One region of the Kitasatospora sp. NPDC036755 genome, then DNA from elsewhere that is predicted to be linked to it. Evidence: riboswitches for the same ligand, from Rfam matches in the RefSeq annotation. Region 1 holds a riboswitch; each other region holds the start of a gene.
What was found. A riboswitch is a leader RNA that binds a small molecule or an ion and turns the genes downstream of it on or off. The one in region 1 is predicted to bind cyclic di-AMP.
Positions count from the first base shown of each region.

Region 2: it holds a riboswitch for cyclic di-AMP, as region 1 does, so the genes downstream of both, AB0E96_RS27070 (NlpC/P60 family protein) here and AB0E96_RS16765 (transglycosylase family protein) in region 1, are expected to answer to the same signal.
Region 3: it holds a riboswitch for cyclic di-AMP, as region 1 does, so the genes downstream of both, AB0E96_RS25135 (M23 family metallopeptidase) here and AB0E96_RS16765 (transglycosylase family protein) in region 1, are expected to answer to the same signal.
Region 4: it holds a riboswitch for cyclic di-AMP, as region 1 does, so the genes downstream of both, AB0E96_RS30845 (transglycosylase family protein) here and AB0E96_RS16765 (transglycosylase family protein) in region 1, are expected to answer to the same signal.

Region 1 is NZ_JBEZUT010000096.1:7,954-12,156, forward strand. Features, by position in the region: gene AB0E96_RS16755 (LacI family DNA-binding transcriptional regulator) at 1-388, shown strand, start outside; gene AB0E96_RS16760 (hypothetical protein) at 520-720, opposite strand; gene AB0E96_RS16765 (transglycosylase family protein) at 1,010-2,389, opposite strand; cyclic di-AMP (ydaO/yuaA leader) riboswitch at 2,376-2,546, opposite strand; gene AB0E96_RS16770 (hypothetical protein) at 3,007-3,966, opposite strand.
Region 2 is NZ_JBEZUT010000209.1:11,058-15,260, forward strand. Features, by position in the region: gene AB0E96_RS27060 (NYN domain-containing protein) at 1-658, shown strand, start outside; gene AB0E96_RS27065 (NlpC/P60 family protein) at 858-1,895, shown strand; cyclic di-AMP (ydaO/yuaA leader) riboswitch at 2,233-2,386, shown strand; gene AB0E96_RS27070 (NlpC/P60 family protein) at 2,397-3,542, shown strand; partial or broken gene AB0E96_RS27075 (hypothetical protein) at 3,771-4,203, shown strand, end outside.
Region 3 is NZ_JBEZUT010000184.1:782-4,984, forward strand. Features, by position in the region: gene AB0E96_RS25125 (GNAT family protein) at 114-701, opposite strand; gene AB0E96_RS25130 (hypothetical protein) at 744-1,619, shown strand; gene AB0E96_RS25135 (M23 family metallopeptidase) at 1,684-2,532, opposite strand; cyclic di-AMP (ydaO/yuaA leader) riboswitch at 2,545-2,703, opposite strand; gene AB0E96_RS25140 (YiaA/YiaB family inner membrane protein) at 2,899-3,189, shown strand; gene AB0E96_RS25145 (alpha/beta hydrolase) at 3,401-4,203, shown strand, end outside.
Region 4 is NZ_JBEZUT010000273.1:834-5,036, forward strand. Features, by position in the region: gene AB0E96_RS30840 (cytochrome P450) at 1-1,316, shown strand, start outside; cyclic di-AMP (ydaO/yuaA leader) riboswitch at 1,527-1,695, shown strand; gene AB0E96_RS30845 (transglycosylase family protein) at 1,701-2,594, shown strand; gene eno (phosphopyruvate hydratase) at 2,911-4,197, shown strand.

The sequences.
Region 1 (4,203 bases):
GTACGGGCAGGAGGAGGCCCAGAACCTCGTCCACCACACGCTGTTCAGCGTGGAGGGCGGGCACGCGGCAGCCGGCGCGCTGCTGGACAAGGGCTGCACCGCGATCGTCTGCGGGAGCGACATGATGGCGCTCGGGGCGATCAGGGCGGTGCGGCAGCGCGGTCTGTCGGTGCCGCAGGACGTGTCGGTCGTCGGCTTCGACGACTCGCCGCTGATCGCCTTCACCGAGCCGCCGTTGACCACGATCCGCCAGCCGGTCGAGGCGATGGCGACGGCGGCGGTGGACGCGCTGCTGGAGGAGGTCGGCGGGAACGCCGCCCAGCGTGGCGAGTTCATGTTCCAGCCGGAGCTGGTGATGCGCGGATCCACCGGGGCCGGCGCGCGCTGAGCCCCGGCCGCCACGGCCGAACGACGGGCCCCGGAGGGCGATCGCTCTCCGGGGCCCGTCGGCGTGCGCGGGGTCGGCCGTCGTGGTGCGCGCGACGGCCTTCGGGGCCGGCGGGGGCTTCCGTCGGGCGGTCAGCCCTCCTGGGTGGTCGGGCGGTCGACGGTCAGTCGGTGTCCGTCGGCCGCCTCGCCGGTGCGGGTCTCGGTGCGACGGCCGCGCGCCAGGTAGTCGCGCAGGACCAGTTCGACGGCGTCCTGGGGGCTCTTGGTGCCGGAGAGCATCATCGCGTCGATCGCGAGGTTCGCGTCGAGCGTGACGGTGACCTGGGCCATGTGACTCCTCCTCGGGTGCAGAGCAGCAGCATGCCCGCTGGGGCGGGGATCCACCACGGGACAGGGCGGAACCGCCGGAGGAGAGCCCGGAACCGTCGGCGGGAACGCCGGAACCCCCGGGGAGAGCGACCAGACTCTCCCCGGGGGTGGCGGATGGTCAGCGTGGGGATGACGGCCGGCGGCTGACAGCTGACAGACGATGAAATCTGTCAGCTGTTATCCGTCAGCCGTCAGCCGTCAGCCGTCATTCGTCATTCGTCGTCCGAACGCCGTCGTCCGTGCGCCGTCCTCAGACCCGGCCGGCGAAGTCCGGGGCCCAGTTGGCGATGCTCTGCTCGCGGACGCCCGAGCTCGGGTTGGCGGCCTCGACGTACTTGCCGTTGCCGACGTAGATCGCGACGTGGTAGACGCCGGAGTCCTTGCCGTTGTTGGACCAGAACAGCAGGTCGCCCGGCTGGAGGCTGTCCAGCGAGACGTGGGTGCTGGCCGCGGCCTGGTCGGCGGCGACGCGCGGGACGGAGATGCCCGCGGCGCGCAGCGCGGCCTGGGTCAGGCCGGAGCAGTCCCAGCCGCCGTTGCCGGTGCCGCCGTAGACGTACGCCTGACCGACCTTCGACTCGGCGAAGGAGACCGCGGCGGCCATGCTGCCGGTGGCAGCCGGAGTCTGGGTCTGGGTCTGGGTCTGGGTCTGGGTCTGCGGAGCGGGCTTGGCGGCCGGCTTGGTGGACGGCTTGGCGGCCGGGGCCTGGGCCTGCGCGGTCGGCTGGGCGTTCACGGCACCGCCGTTCGCGGACTGACCGGACTTCTGCGAGCGGTCGAACCAGGTGAAGTCCGAGCCGGACTTGCCGGTGGAGGACGGGGCGGCCTGGGCCTGGCCGTTGCCGCCGAAGGACAGCTGCTGGCCCGGGTAGATGGTGTCCGGGCCCTCGGTCAGGGTGCCGCGGTTGAGCTCGTAGAGCCGCTGCCAGCCGCCCTGCACCTGGTGCTGGTCGGCGATGGCGGACAGCCAGTCGCCCTGGACCACGGTGTAGTCGGCGCCCTGGGCCTGCTGCGGGCCCTTCTTGACCCAGTCGCTCCGGTTGCCCGAGGCGGCGTTGCCCGTGGCGGCCTGCGCGCCGTCCTGGGCGGGCGCGGCGGGCTTCGCGGCGGGGGCCTGGGGCTGCGCCGGCTTGGTGGCGGGCTTCGCCGCCGGAGCCGCCGGGGCGGCCGGCTTGGCGCTCTGCGCGGGCTTGGTGGCGGTCGAGCCCGCCGAGGTGTCGACGGAGGCGGCGGCGCCTCCCTTGGTGAGGCCGGCCTGGACCGAGCACACCGGCCAGGCGCCGGGGCCCTGCGAGGCGAGGACCTTCTCGGCGACGGAGATCTGCTGGTCCTTGGTGGCCAGGTCGGCGCGCGCCGCGAAGGCGGTGCCGCCGAAGGCGGACCAGGTGCTGGAGGTGAACTGGAGCCCGCCGTAGAAGCCGTTGCCGGTGTTGATGGCCCAGTTGCCGCCGCTCTCGCACTGGGCGACCTTGTCCCAGGTGGCGACGGAGGCGGCCGAGGCGGTGCCCGAGGTGAGGCAGGGGACGGTGAGGCCGACGCCCGCGACGCCGAGGGCGGCGATCACGCGGCGGGTGCGGCTGGACAGGCGAGTGCCGTTGGTGGGCAGCATGAAGACGCGGTCCTCTCCCACGCCTGCGAGGTGAGCTGTCGGATTCGGGCTGGAGTTGCCCGGCCGCGCTGTGGGCGCGGCTTCACCCCTAGCCCTGGACCGTTCCGAAGACCGGTCCGGGGCGACTTACCTGTGGGTCCCCCGCTCCTGCCGTGGTGCGTTTTCGCGTTTCCAGGACACCCGACGGCAGGACTCGGCGTTGCGGATGAACCGGGTTCGTGTGGTCACGAACGGGGAGCACGTTAATCAGACTCAAGTTCAAACTGCAAACCACTGTGATGTGCATCATGGTTTAGTGGGAACTGCCAAAATCGCCGTCCATCAAGATCGCAAATGATCGTTTTCAAGCAATGTCATTGCGGAAGTCAACAACTGGCTCTGTCTCAGGAGCGGCGTGACGATGTGTCGAATCGTGGAGTCGCGCACACCGGAAGGTGGGGGAGCGGTCGCGATCCGCGCCCTCGGATCCGCGCTCCCTTTTTCCTTTCAAATGGCTCCAGAAAGGCCAGAACGGACATTTCGCTTCGACGGCTCCGCGACTTCCGCACTTGACGGGACGTGCGGGAGGGCAAGCCGAAGGGCCCGGAACGGAAGCCGTTCCGGGCCCTTCGGTGCGCGCGGGCGGCGCGCGGTGTCGACTACTGCCCGAGGGGGCCCTCGGCGGCCGCGTGGGCGCCGCGAGCGCCCTCCGGGGCCCCCTCGGCCCCGGAGGCGGCCGCTGCCTCCGCCTCGGCCCGCGCCAGGTCCTCCGGGGACGGCGCGGGCAGGGCGGCCAGGTAGGTGGAGGCGATCAGCTGGCCGACCGACGGGTACGCGCCCAGCGGCGCGGCCGACGGGCAGCCGGTCTCCTCGGCCGCGGTGGCGAGCAGCTCGGAGTCCGCCTCCGGACCGATCACCAGCGGGGCCAGCGCCGGGCGCTGCGAGCCGGTCTCCTTGAGGTGGTTGACGGCCGCGGCCACCGAGCCGGGCACGTCGAGCGCGGCGGCGACGACCGGTACGGCCAGCCGCGCGGCCAGCAGCACGCCGGTGATGCCGGCCGCGGCGGCCGCGTCCTCGCCGCCGACGGTGGTCAGCACCACGCCGTCCGCGGCGGTCGCGATGGCGAACAGCCGGGCGCGGTCGGCCCGGGCCAGCCCGGCCTCGGACAGGCGGACGTGCACGGCCTCGGCCAGCAGCGGGTGCGGGCCCAGCGGGTCGGTGACGGGCGCGCCGTACTCGGCGGCGAGCGCGTGAAGCTCGGTCAGGAAGGTGTGCGGACCGGGCACCAGCGGCACCAGGACGGGCGTCGGAAGCCCCGCCTCGGCGGCCATGGCCAGCAGCTCGGCGACGGTGCGGTCCTCGCCGTCCACGCCCTCGGGGCCGTTGCCGGGGAGGTAGCCGACCGCGGTCCGGACGCCGTTCTGCTCGGTGCGGACGATCGAGAGCAACTCCTCGACGACCGAGCGGGACTCGGGCCCGGCGGTCGCGGGCACGGCGAGCACCAGGGCCGGGGCGCCGGCCGGGATCTCGGGGCGCTCGGGACGACGGTGGCGCCCCCGCGCACGGGAGCCTGGAGTGCGGACGGGCAGTGGCGCGCCCGGGATGGCTGCGGTGCTCATGCCGGAGATCGTAGGACATCGGCCCGTCCGGCTTGCAGTCGGCTGCCGTACGGGTTTCGCGCGGTCATGGTGCGGAGCCGGTGCGTCTGCGGCACGGCTCCGGGCGCTTTGCCTACAATCCGGACATTCTTCGCCCAACCTCCGTGTGATCACCGGCGCTTGCCCGGACGCCGTCGGAGGGGGCCGGCGTTGCATCCGGGGCGCGTGAGATGTCTCACAGCATGAGGTCGGCCTGAC
Region 2 (4,203 bases), on a different contig from region 1:
CAGGCACCGGGTCTCGGAGCTGGAGAACGCGGTCGAGCAGGGCCGCCGGTCGGCCCGGGAGGGGCGCAGCGTCGAGGACATGCGGCTGCGGCTGCTGCTGGACACCGTGCTGCAGTCCGCCCAGGGGCTCCAGCGGGAGCTGGCGCTGCCGGTCTCCCAGATCCGCCCGGCGGACCTGGTGGAGGCGGTGGTGCCGGGGGCGGCCTCGCCGCACGACGTGGCGCGGCGCGGGCTGGCCGAGGACGATCCGGCGCTGCTGGACCAGCTGCTGGCGATCCCCCAGGTGCATCTGGTGGTGGACGGCTACAACGTGACCAAGACCGGCTATCCGGCGCTGCCGCTGGAGCAGCAGCGGATCCGGCTGCTGGGCGGGCTGGCGATGCTGGCCCAGCGGACGCAGGCGGAGGTCACCTGCGTCTTCGACGGGCAGGACCTGGACGTCCCGGTGATCATGGCGCCACCGCGTGGGGTCCGGGTGCGGTTCAGCCGGACCGGCGAGACGGCCGACGAGCTGATCCGCCGTCTGGTGCGGGCCGAGCCGCAGGGCCGTCCGGTGGTCGTGGTCTCCACCGACCGGGAGGTCGCGGAGGGCGTGCGGAAGGCGGGCGCGCGCCCCGTGGCATCGGTGCTGCTGCTCAATCGGCTGGCCCGGCCGTGACCTCGGCCCGGGCCTCATGATGCCTGGTCAGAGGGGATTCCGGGGCGTTGTGCGGGTCCGGTGAAGTCAGTGTGGGGAGTGAAGTTCACGCCTTCGGGGGAGTGGCAGAACGGATAGATCTTCACTAGTGTCTGGCGTCAAACCTATTTTCCGGAATCTCATCCCATCAGGTGAGTCCGATGGAGAAGGAGCCGGTCCCTTGGCCTCCCACCGCCGTCCCAAGCAGCCGAGCCGCGCACGGATCTCCGTGCTCACCGCCGCCGCTGCGACCGCGGTCGCCCTCTCCGCCCAGGTGGCCGCGCACGCCGCGCCGCAGCCGAACAAGACCGACGTCAAGGCGCAGATCGACCAGCTCCAGGAGGAGCAGGAGCAGGCGGCCGAGAAGTACAACGGCGCCAAGGAGCGGGCCGACCAGCTGCGCAAGCAGTCCGACCAGCTGCAGGACCAGGTGGCCCGCAGCCAGGAGCAGATGACCCAGCTCCAGGGCGGCCTCGCCGAGGTGGCGGGTGAGCAGTACCGCGCCGGCGGCATCGACCCGTCCGTCCAGCTGATGCTCTCCTCCGACCCGTCCGGCTACCTGGAGAAGGCCTCCACCGTCCAGCAGGCCAGCACCAGTCAGGCCGAGGCGCTCAAGGGCCTGCTGGACCAGCAGCGCCGGCTGGACCAGGAGAAGACCGAGGCGGCCGCCGTGCTGGCCTCGCTGGACACCACCACCAAGGACCTGAACCAGGCCAAGGCGGACGTCAACACCAAGCTGAAGGCCGCCCAGGACCTGCTGAACTCGCTGAGCGCCTCCGACCGTGCCGCGCTGAAGGCCCAGCAGGCGCAGGACGACCGCGCCTCGCGCGGCGCCGACCGGGTCGACCTCGGCAGCCTGCCGCAGGCCAGCGGCTACGCGGCCGTGGCGCTGTCCAAGGCGATGAGCAAGCAGGGTTCGCCGTACGTCTGGGGCGCCACCGGGTCGACCACCTTCGACTGCTCGGGCCTGATGGTCTGGTCGTACGGGCAGGCCGGCGTCTCGCTGCCGCGCACCTCGCAGGAGCAGGGCCACTACGGCACCCGGGTGCCGTCGCTGGACCAGGCCCAGCCGGGCGACCTGGTGATCTACGGCTCCGACATGCACCACGTCGGGATGTACATCGGCAACGGCATGGTGGTCCACGCGCCGCACACCGGTGACGTGGTGAAGGTGATGAAGGCCGACGCGATGCCGATCAACACCATCCGCCGGGTCTGACGGCCCGACACGCCGGAGGCCTCCGTCGGGGGGCCTGTGAAAAGCGCCACCCCTCGTGCGGGGGTGGCGTTCGGCTTCCGCCCCTTTGTGACCACATGCTGAGAAGTGATCAGCCATGTGTGCACCAGTGGTCACCATCGGTCATTTTCACAAAGGAACTTGGGTAATCTTCTGTCTTTTTTCTGACAAGGATTTGAACGGATCACGGTTCAGTTACTAGGGTCATGCTCCGAACCACCGCACTGTCGATCGCCCAGCCAGGGTGGCGGCGGTGGTTACCGTCGAGTTCGTGAGGCAGCGGGGCAGGTCGAAACGACTGCCCGACAGGGGAGCCCAGCAATCGGGGGTGCTGCGGAGCGGAGCCGGGGAACCACGTTCCTCCGGGGTGAATCGGCGCCAGGTCGGCCGGTGGAACGGCCGTGAGGCGTCGTAGGGCATGCTTCCGGCCCGAACCCGTCAGCTCACCCGGTAGGCGGACGTAGGAAGAAGGAGTCCGCCTTCGTGGCGTCCCATCGTCGTCCCAAGCCCGCAGGCCGGGCCCGCGTCTCGATCCTGACCGGTGTCGCCGCCGCGGCCGTCGTGCTGTCCGCACAGGGCGCCCACGCCGACCCGCAGCCGACCAAGGACCAGGTCAAGGGCCAGGTCGACCAGCTCAACGAGCAGGCCGAGGTCGCGACCGAGAACTACAACGCCGCCCAGGCCAAGCAGCAGGAGCTGGAGAAGCAGGTCTCCGGGCTGCAGGACCAGGTGGCCCGTCAGCAGGCCCAGGTCACCGAGCTCCAAGGCGGACTGGCCGAGATCGCCGGCGAGCAGTACCGCAACGGGGGGATATCCCCGACCGTCCAGCTGATGTTCTCGTCCAGCCCGGACACCTTCCTCAGCCAGGCCGGCGCGCTGAGCCAGGCCGGTGACACCCAGAAGGGTCAGCTGAAGGAGCTCCAGGCGCAGCAGCGCAAGCTCGACCAGGACCGCAACGAGGCCCAGGGCAAGCTCGCCGAGCTGGAGTCGACCACCCAGCAGCTGAAGGCCGCCAAGGAGGACGTCCAGGGCAAGCTGAAGGCGGCCCAGGACCTGCTCAACACGCTGACCGAGCAGGAGCGCCAGGCGCTGCGCCAGGCCGAGGAGAAGGCCGCGGCCGACGCCAAGACCAAGGCCGACGCCGCCGCCGCGCAGCAGGCGCAGGCCGACCGCGCCTCGCGCGACAACAGCCGCAGCGACCTGTCGGGCGGCTCGTCGGGCTCGTCCGCCTCGGCCGGCTCGACCGCCTCCTCCCCGGTGAAGGTGGCCCCGGGCAGCTCGCGCGGTGCCGCCGCCCTCTCGGCCGCCGCGTCCAAGATCGGCAGCCCGTACGTCTGGGGCGCCACCGGCCCCGGCTCCTTCGACTGCTCCGGCCTGATGGTCTGGGCGTTCAACCAGGCCGGCGTGTCGCTGCCGCGCACCTCCCAGGCGCAGGCCTCGGCCGGCACCCGGATCGGTACGGACCTCTCCCAGGCCCAGCCCGGCGACCTGCTGATCTTCTACGGGGACGCCCACCACGTCGGCATCTACGCCGGCAACGGCCAGGTGCTGCACGCGCCCCGCACCGGGACGAACGTGCGCTACGAGGCGGTCACCAACATGCCGCTGACCTCCATCGTGCGGGTCTGATCCCCGCTCGAACGCCTCCGGGCCCGGCCTTCCCCAGGGAAGGCCGGGCCTGCGGCTTTTCCGGCGGGCCGATCTGATGTCCGATTGGCGGTCGAATATTCGGGTTCGGAAGGGTTTGGAATCGGTTGCCCTGACTCGCTAACGTCTGCCACCGGACTCCCCGCTCGACGGCCGCCCGTCGTGGTGCGGCGGCGGGGGCCGCGCCGCAGGATTGGAGCCGCTGCCGCCATGCCCGTGCACCGCCGTTCCCAACTGCTCGCCCGGGCGCTGGTGCTGACCGCGGCCGCCGCCACCACGCTGGGCGTGGCCGCCGGAGGCCGTGCCCAGGCCGCCCCCGGCAGCCCGGACCCGGCCGACCGTCAGGACGTCAAGACGCAGGTGGAGCAGCTGTACGACGAGGCCGAGCAGGCGTCCGAGAAGTTCAACGCGGCGCAGGAGGCCCAGCGGCGGCTCCAGGGCGAGACCACGATCCTCCAGGGCGAGATCGCCGTGGCCCAGGACCAGCTCAACGAGCTGCGCGGCGACCTGGCGACGGTGGCCGGCGCCGAGTACCGCGGCGGCGGGATGACCCAGACCGCCCAGCTCATCCTCTCGCCCGACCCGGAGGGATACCTGGCCCGCGCCCGCACCCAGGGCCAGGCCGCCGTGCGCCAGCAGGAGA
Region 3 (4,203 bases), on a different contig from region 1:
GCTCCCGGCCCCCGGCCCCTCGTACTGTCGGTCGTTCGTCCTGCTGACGGGGTCCAGTCTGGTGGACCGGCCGGTCGGCGGGGATCCGGGGGCCTGGCGGATCCGGGGTGGGGTTAACCCCCCTCCCCCGGGACGGCCGGGCCGGGCCACTCGTCGGCGAGCAGCGAGTAGAGGTACGAGTCGGACCAGGTGCCGTCCTTGAACGTGTCCTGCCGCAGCCGCCCCTCCGGCCGGAAGCCCAGCCCGGTGAGCACCCGGACGGAGGCCGCGTTGGCCACCGCGACCCGGGCGGTCAGCCGGTGCAGGTCCAGGGCGCCGAAGGCGAGGCCGCAGAGCAGGCCGACGGTCTCGCGGGCGTAACCGCGGCCCCAGGAGCCGCGGGCCAGCACGCACCCGATCCCGGCGGCGCGGTGTCCTTCGAGGGTGAGCGAGGCCTGCCCGATCGGCGTCGCGTCGTCCGGCTCCCCGGCGTCGGCGAGCCTGGTGACGGCGAGCCGGTAGGTGTCCCGCTCCTCGGCCATCGCCTCCTCCAGGTACAGCTCGATCTGGTCGGCGCAGTCCTCCCGGCCGCTCGGCCCGAAGGGCAGGTGGCGGGTGACCTCCGGGTCGCCGAACAGCGCGTGCAGCGCGTCCACGTCCTCCTCGGTGTGGTGGTACTCGCGGACGGCCAGTCGCGGGCCGGTGAGTCGTACGGGGACCATGGCTGCCGACCCTATCCCTGCCCGGCGGCTACCGTTCGGACTATGAACGACGAAGACCTGCGGCTCGCCCCGCGCACCAAGGCCGCCGACCTGCTCGCCTGGGCGGCCGAGCAGGGCCGCGCGCCGGTGGCCGAGGGGCCGCTGCGCGCGGTGCTGGCGCTGCTGGAGCTGGGCGAGGGCAGGATGCACGACGGCTGGCCCGAACTGACCTCCGGCGCGGTGGAGCACCTGCTGTACGAGCGCCTCCACCTGTACGTCCAACCCGCGCCCGAGGAGGACCCGCTCGCCTACGGCGACGCCGTCCGGCTGCTGGTCGACCACCAGCGGGCGGCCCGGCGGCTGAACGCCAAGCGCCAGGAGCGGCTGCACGCGGAGGCCGAGTGGCAGGGCGAGGTCGCGGCCGGGCTGCTGCGCCGCGCCGACCTGGTGACCTGGCCCCGGCTGTACGCGCTGCTGCTGCACGCGTACGGGGTGGACGTGACGGACGGGGCGGCGGTGCGGGACTGGCTGGCCGGCTTCGGGGAGCTCCCGGAGGAGGAGCGGCTGGCCGCGTTCGAGGCGCTGGCTCCGGCCGGCTGGCTGGACGAGCCGGACGAGCAGGGCTGGGGCCCGGGCCGGGTGCTGTCGGTCGGCATGGCCACGGACGGCGCGCGGCGGCTGCTGGAGCAGGGCCTGATGCGGCGCAGCTACCGCAACCTGGCCGAGCTGACCGCGCTGGGCCGGCCGATGCCGGACGAACTGGCCGGGGACTTCGGGCGGTTCGAGGAGGCGGCGGTCGACGCGGCGCTCGACCTGCTCGGCGGGTGGACGGTGCCGGGGCTGCCGCGGCTGCTGGTGACGGAGTTCCCGGAGCTGGCGCCGGAGCCCGGCCCGGAGGAGATCGAGGCGTACCTGGCGCAGCTGCCCGCCGAGGAGTGAGTGGCCGCGCGGGAAGCCCCCGGGCCGGTGCCGCGGCTCCGGCCCGGGGGCTTCCGCGGGTGCGTCAGGGGTTGAGGCCGCGCTGCTGGAGCCAGGGCTCCGGGTCGACCGGGGCACCGCCGCCGGGGCGGACCTCCATGTGCAGGTGCGGGCCGGTGACGTTGCCGGTCGCGCCGACCTTGCCGATCTGCTGGCCGGCGGCGACCTTGCCGGAGCCCTTGGTGATCGCGGAGAGGTGGCAGTACCAGATCTCGGTGCCGTCGGGCAGGGTCTCGACGATCCGGTAGCCGTACGAGCCGGCCCAGCCGGCCGAGGTGATGGTGCCCTGGCCGAGCGCGTGGACCGGGGTGCCGGTGTCGGCGGCGAAGTCCAGGCCGGTGTGCAGGTTGGCCCAGTAGCGGGCGCTCTGTCCGTAGTGGGCGGAGAGCCGGTAGTCGTCCACGGGGAGGACGAGCGCGGCGGCCTTGGCCCGTTCGGCCTCCTCGGCGGCGCGCTTGGCCTCGGCCTCCTTGGCGGCGGCCTTGGCCTCGGCCTCCTGCGCGGCCTGGAGCCGGGCGGTCTCCTCGGCGGCGGTGCGCTGGCTGTCGGCCTGGCTCTGGATGCGGGCGGCGAGCGCGAGGCCGGGGTCCGCGGAGAGGGCGAGCGGGGTCTCGTCCGGGGCCTCGATGGCGGGGGCGGCGGCCGGGGTCGCCGAGGCGAAGCCGGTGGCGCCCAGGGTGGCGGCCACGGCGGTGACGCCGAGCAGCGGGGAGGCTCCGCGGGTCTGACGCGGCATCCGGTGGCGGTTGGTCTCGGCCTCCGCGGCGAAGTCGTCCGGGCCGAAGGGCTCGGGTCCGTCCGTGCCGGGGTGGTCGAGGAGCTGGGTACCGGCTGCGGGGCCGGCCGGGTGTGCCGGGGTGTGCGTCGACGCCACGGAGACGCGCTCCTTTCCTTCCTTCGCGCCTACCGGGTTAGCTGACGGGTTCGGAGCAGGAAGGTCTCCTACGGCCGGGCCGGAGCCCCGCCGATTCACCCCAAGGAACGTGGTTCCCCGGCTCCCTGACCTGCCCGGAGGCCGGTCGTCGGGATTAGGCGACGGCGCACGGTGCCGTCTGGTTACGGCGTTGACAACCGCGCTGCGTTATCAAACGTTAATCCTAGGAGGCTCTGATTCCAAGCCATCCGTTCGGAGCAGCCTGCGGACAGATGATCGGACGTCAACGAACGGCCCCTCATGCACGGCCCCATCTGAGTACCCATACTCATGTGCGGTCCGATCCGACGGCCGCATCCTGACGCCATGAGCGCACCGATGCAGAGCCGCACCACGTCCGCGTACTACATCCAGTCCGTCCTGTCCTTCGCCCTGTCGGGCACCGCACTCGCCGCCGGGATCGCCTACCTGCCGGTCGGCGGGTGGACCCGGGCCTTCCTGGGGATCGGACTCCTCTACACCGTCACCTCCGCGTTCACGCTGGCGAAGGTGATCCGGGACCGGCAGGAGTCGAACGAGATGGTCACCCGGGTGGACCAGGCCCGGCTGGAGAAGCTGCTCAGCGAGCACGACCCGTTCAAGGTCGAGGGGGTCTGACCGCTCCGCGCCCCGCACCGCACCGCCCCCTCCTCCCGCGCCCCCTCCTCGCCCCGTCCACTCCTCCCCCGTCCACTCCTCCCGCGCCCCTTCCTCGCCCCGTCCGCTCCGGTGCGCCGCCGACCGTTTGACGGCTAAGGCTATTAGCCTTAGCTTTATGGCTATCGGCGGCACCGCCGATGCCCCGCACCGGCGGCCCGAGGAGGACCCCGTGAACGGCACCACCACCCCGACCACCCAGTACCTGACCGTCCCCGGAGGCCGGATCGCCTTCGACGACACCCGGCACGGCGAGGGCACCCCCGTGGTCCTGCTGCCGGGCATGCTCGACAGCCGGGCCGCGTACCGGCACCTGCGCCCACTGCTCACCGCCGCCGGCCACCGGGTCGTCACCATGGACCTGCGGGGCTTCGGCGAGTCCTCGATCGCCTGGGACGACTACGGCCCGGCCGCCATCGCCGGCGACGTCCTCGCCCTGCTCGACCACCTCGGCATCGAGCGCGCCGTCCTCGCCGGGAACTCCTACACCGGGGCGACCGTCGTCAGGGCCGCCGGGGACGCGCCCGAGCGGGTCGCCGGGATCGTCCTGATCGACGCCTTCGTCGAGAACCCGCCGCCGGGCGCCCTGATGCGCGGCGCCATGGGCCTGCTGGGCGCGGCCCTCGTGCACTGGCCGGCCTCCTGGGGCTTCTACCTGCGCCGGATGGCCTTCCCCGGCGCCAAGCCCGCCGACTTCGACGCGTACGTGGACGGGCTGGTCGCCGCGCTGCGCACCCCGGGGCGCAAGGCGGCCACCCGCGGGTACGTCCACGGCGACTCGGCGCCGGTCGGCTGGACGGCCGCGGTGCGGTGCCCGGCGCTGGTCGTCATGGGCGACAAGGACCCCGACTTCCCGAAGCCGGAGCTGGTCGCCGACCGGCAGGCCGCCGCACTCGGCGCCCGGAAGGCGATGATCGAGGGGTCCGGGCACTACCCGATGGCCGACAACCCGGCGGCCACCGCGGACGCCCTGCT
Region 4 (4,203 bases), on a different contig from region 1:
CCTCGCCGTCCGACGCCCCCGCCCCACAGCTGTTCACCTGGGAGTTCGCCGCCGACCCGTACCCCGCCTACGCCTGGTTGCGCGAGCACGCCCCGGTGCACCGCACCACCCTGCCGAGCGGGGTGGAGGCCTGGCTGGTGACCAGGTACGCGGACGCCCGGCAGGCGCTGGCGGACGGCCGGTTGTCGAAGAACCCGGCGCACCACAGCGAGCAGGCGCACCGCACCGGCCGGGTGGGCATCCCGGGGGAGCGGCAGGCGGACCTGATGACCCACCTGCTGAACATCGACCCGCCGGACCACACCCGGCTGCGCCGGCTGGTGTCCAAGGCGTTCACCCCGCGCCGGGTGGCCGAGTTCGAGCCGCGGGTGCAGCAGCTCACCGACCGGCTGATCGACGGCTTCGCGCAGCGCGGTTCGGCGGACCTGATCCACGAGTTCGCCTTCCCGCTCCCCATCTACGCGATCTGCGACATGCTCGGGGTGCCGGCCGAGGACCAGGACGACTTCCGTGACTGGGCCGGGATGATGATCCGTCACGGCGGGGGGCAGCGCGGCGGCGTGGGCCGGGCGGTGAAGCGGATGCGGGCGTACCTGCTGGAGCTGATCCACCGCAAGCGCGCGGACCTCGGGGACGACCTGATCTCGGGCCTGATCCGGGCCAGTGACCACGGGGAGCACCTGACCGAGAACGAGGCCGCGGCGATGGCCTTCATCCTCCTGTTCGCGGGTTTCGAGACCACCGTGAACCTGATCGGCAACGGCACGTACGCGCTGCTGCGCAACCCGGAGCAGCGCCGGCTGCTGCAGGAGTCGGTGGCACGCGGGGAGAGCGCGCTGCTGGAGACCGGGATCGAGGAACTCCTGCGCTACGACGGGCCGGTGGAGCTGGCGACCTGGCGGTTCGCGACCAGTCCGCTGACCATCGGCGGGGTGGACATCCCGGTCGGCGATCCGGTGCTGGTGGTGCTGGCCGCGGCGGACCGCGACCCGGCCCGGTTCGCGGCGGAGAACACCCTGGACCTGGCCCGGGCGGACAATCCCCACCTGGGGTTCGGGCACGGCATCCACTACTGCATCGGCGCCCCGCTCGCCCGGCTGGAGGGGCGGGCCGCGCTGGCCACGCTGCTCTCCCGGCTGCCGGACCTGCGGCTCGCGGAGAGCCCGGAGAACCTGCGCTGGCGGGGCGGCCTGATCATGCGTGGGCTGCGCGAACTGCCGGTGGAATTCAGCCCGGAGAGCCGCTCCCCGCACGCCCCTCCGACCGGTTCTCCGGCCACGTCTCCGCAGGCTCCTTCGGAGGCCGCGAAGGGCTGACCGGACGTCGCCGATCGCCTGTCGGGTGCGGTGTGAACACCCATCAATCCGGACATAACGCCGCTGTTGGTAGGCGATCGGACACGGGCCGTAATTCTCGTGTGATATCGACGATATGAGCTTGTGATTGATCTGAAGATCTGTCTACTCTCCCTGGAGTTCGCAGCTGCGGACCCCGTACGCGGAACGCCGAATCCTGCCCGCCGCGCCACGGGAAACCGACCAGAACCCTGGGCAGGGGCGGGGGAACCAGGTTTGTTGCCGTCTCCCCACGGCTTGGGGTGAAGCCGCCCGAGCGGAGTCGTCTCCGCGCACGGCGGCCGGGCCACCTCCCGGTCCGAACCCGACAGCTCACCTCGCAGGCGTGCGGAGAGGGACCTCTTCATGCTGTTCGTTGGAACTGGCCGCCACCGTCGTCGCACCCAGGCCGAGAAGGCCATCGCCGTCGCCGGTGTGGCCGGCGTCGGACTCGCGATGCCGCTCCTCACCGCCACCGGCGCCTCCGCCGCCCCGGCCTCCACCTGGGACGCCGTCGCCCAGTGCGAGAGCGGCGGCAACTGGAGCATCAACACCGGCAACGGCTTCTACGGCGGCCTCCAGTTCACGTCCAGCACCTGGAAGGCGTACGGCGGCGCCGCCTACGCGCCGCAGGCCAACCAGGCCAGCAAGGCCCAGCAGATCTCGGTCGCCGAGAAGGTGCTGGCCTCGCAGGGCCCGGGCGCCTGGCCGGTCTGCTCGCAGAAGGCCGGTCTGACCAAGGGCGGTGCCCCGGCCGCGGTCGACACCTCCTCGGACAGCAAGCCGCAGTCCGCTCCCAAGCAGCAGGCCCCGAAGCCCGCCGCCAAGCCGGCCGAGAAGCCGGTCGCCCAGAAGCCCGCCGCCCAGAAGCCGGCGCAGAAGCCCGCCGCGCAGCCGGTCCAGCAGGCCGCCCCGCAGCAGCAGGCCCAGCCGCAGGCCCCGGGCTTCTCCGGCAAGGCCGGCTGGGACGCCGACGCCAAGGTGTACTGGTACCAGAGCAACGGCGCCTGGTACTGGACCAGCCACCAGAGCGTCTACCAGCAGTACGCCGGCCAGGCCGCCGCCCAGCCGCAGTACGCCCCGCAGGCCCCGCAGGCCGCCGGCCACGACTACACCGTCCGCGCCGGTGACACCCTGTCGACCATCGCCACCGCCCAGGGCGTCTCCGGTGGCTGGCACGCGCTGTACGAGCAGAACCACTCCACCGTCGGCGGCGACCCGAACCTGATCATGCCGGGTCAGGTGCTGCACGTCGGCTGAGCCCTCGTGCCGCCGAGCCGCTGAGCCCTCGTGTCTTCGAGCGGCCGGACCGCCTCCGCCGGCACCGCTCCGCCCCGACGTCCGAAGGGGACCGGTCCTACCGGTCCCCTTCGTCCGCATTCGCCCTTCCCGGTGGGACAAGCTGGGACAAGCAGGTGAACTACCGGTGGGTAGCGGGGCCACACGCTGAGACGGGACCGAGGCGGAGGTGGCCCCGGGAGCCCGGGCGGTTAGGCTCTGGTCGTAACGACTCCGCAATCGTCCTGCTGACAGCACCACCGTCAGACCGGACCCTGCTTCCGCAAGGAGATGCCTCGTGCCGTCCATCGATGTCGTCGTAGCCCGTGAGATCCTCGACTCGCGCGGCAACCCCACGGTCGAGGTCGAGGTCGGCCTCGACGACGGCAGCACGGGTCGTGCCGCTGTCCCGTCGGGTGCCTCCACCGGCGCCTTCGAGGCGCTGGAGCTGCGTGACGGTGACAAGAACCGCTACTTCGGCAAGGGCGTCGAGAAGGCCGTCCTGGCCGTCATCGAGCAGATCGGCCCGGAGCTGGTCGGCTACGACGCCACCGAGCAGCGGCTGATCGACCAGGCCATGCTGGACCTGGACGCCACCCCGGACAAGTCCTCGCTCGGCGCCAACGCCATCCTGGGCGTCTCGCTGGCCGTCGCGCACGCCGCCTCCGAGGCCAGCGACCTGCCGCTGTTCCGCTACCTGGGCGGCCCGAACGCGCACGTCCTGCCCGTTCCGATGATGAACATCCTCAACGGCGGGTCGCACGCGGACTCCAACGTCGACATCCAGGAGTTCATGATCGCCCCGATCGGCGCGGAGTCCTTCTCCGAGGCCGTCCGCTGGGGCGTCGAGGTCTACCACACGCTCAAGGGCGTGCTGAAGGAGCGCGGCCTGTCCACCGGTCTGGGCGACGAGGGCGGCTTCGCCCCGAACCTGGACTCCAACCGCGAGGCCCTGGACCTCATCGTCGAGGCCATCCAGAAGGCCGGCTACGTGCCCGGCCGTGACGTCGCGCTGGCCCTGGACGTCGCCTCCTCCGAGTTCTACGAGGACGGCGCCTACCAGTTCGAGGGCAAGGAGCTCACCTCCGCCGAGCTCATCGAGTACTACGCCGAGCTGGTCGCCGCCTACCCGCTGGTCTCCATCGAGGACCCGCTGGACGAGTCGGACTGGGACGGCTGGAAGGCCATGACCGACAAGCTGGGCGACAAGGTCCAGCTGGTCGGCGACGACCTGTTCGTCACCAACCCGGCCCGCCTGGCCCGCGGCATCGAGACCGGCACCGCCAACGCGCTGCTGGTCAAGGTGAACCAGATCGGTTCGCTGACCGAGACCCTGGACGCCGTCGAGCTGGCCCAGCGCAACGGCTACCGCTGCATGATGTCGCACCGCTCCGGCGAGACCGAGGACGTCACCATCGCCGACCTGGCCGTCGCCACCAACTGCGGCCAGATCAAGACCGGTGCCCCGGCCCGTTCCGAGCGCGTCGCCAAGTACAACCAGCTGCTGCGCATCGAGGAGATCCTCGACGACGCCGCCGAGTACGCCGGCCGCGGCGCCTTCCCGCGCTTCCGCGCCGCCGAGTGATCAGCG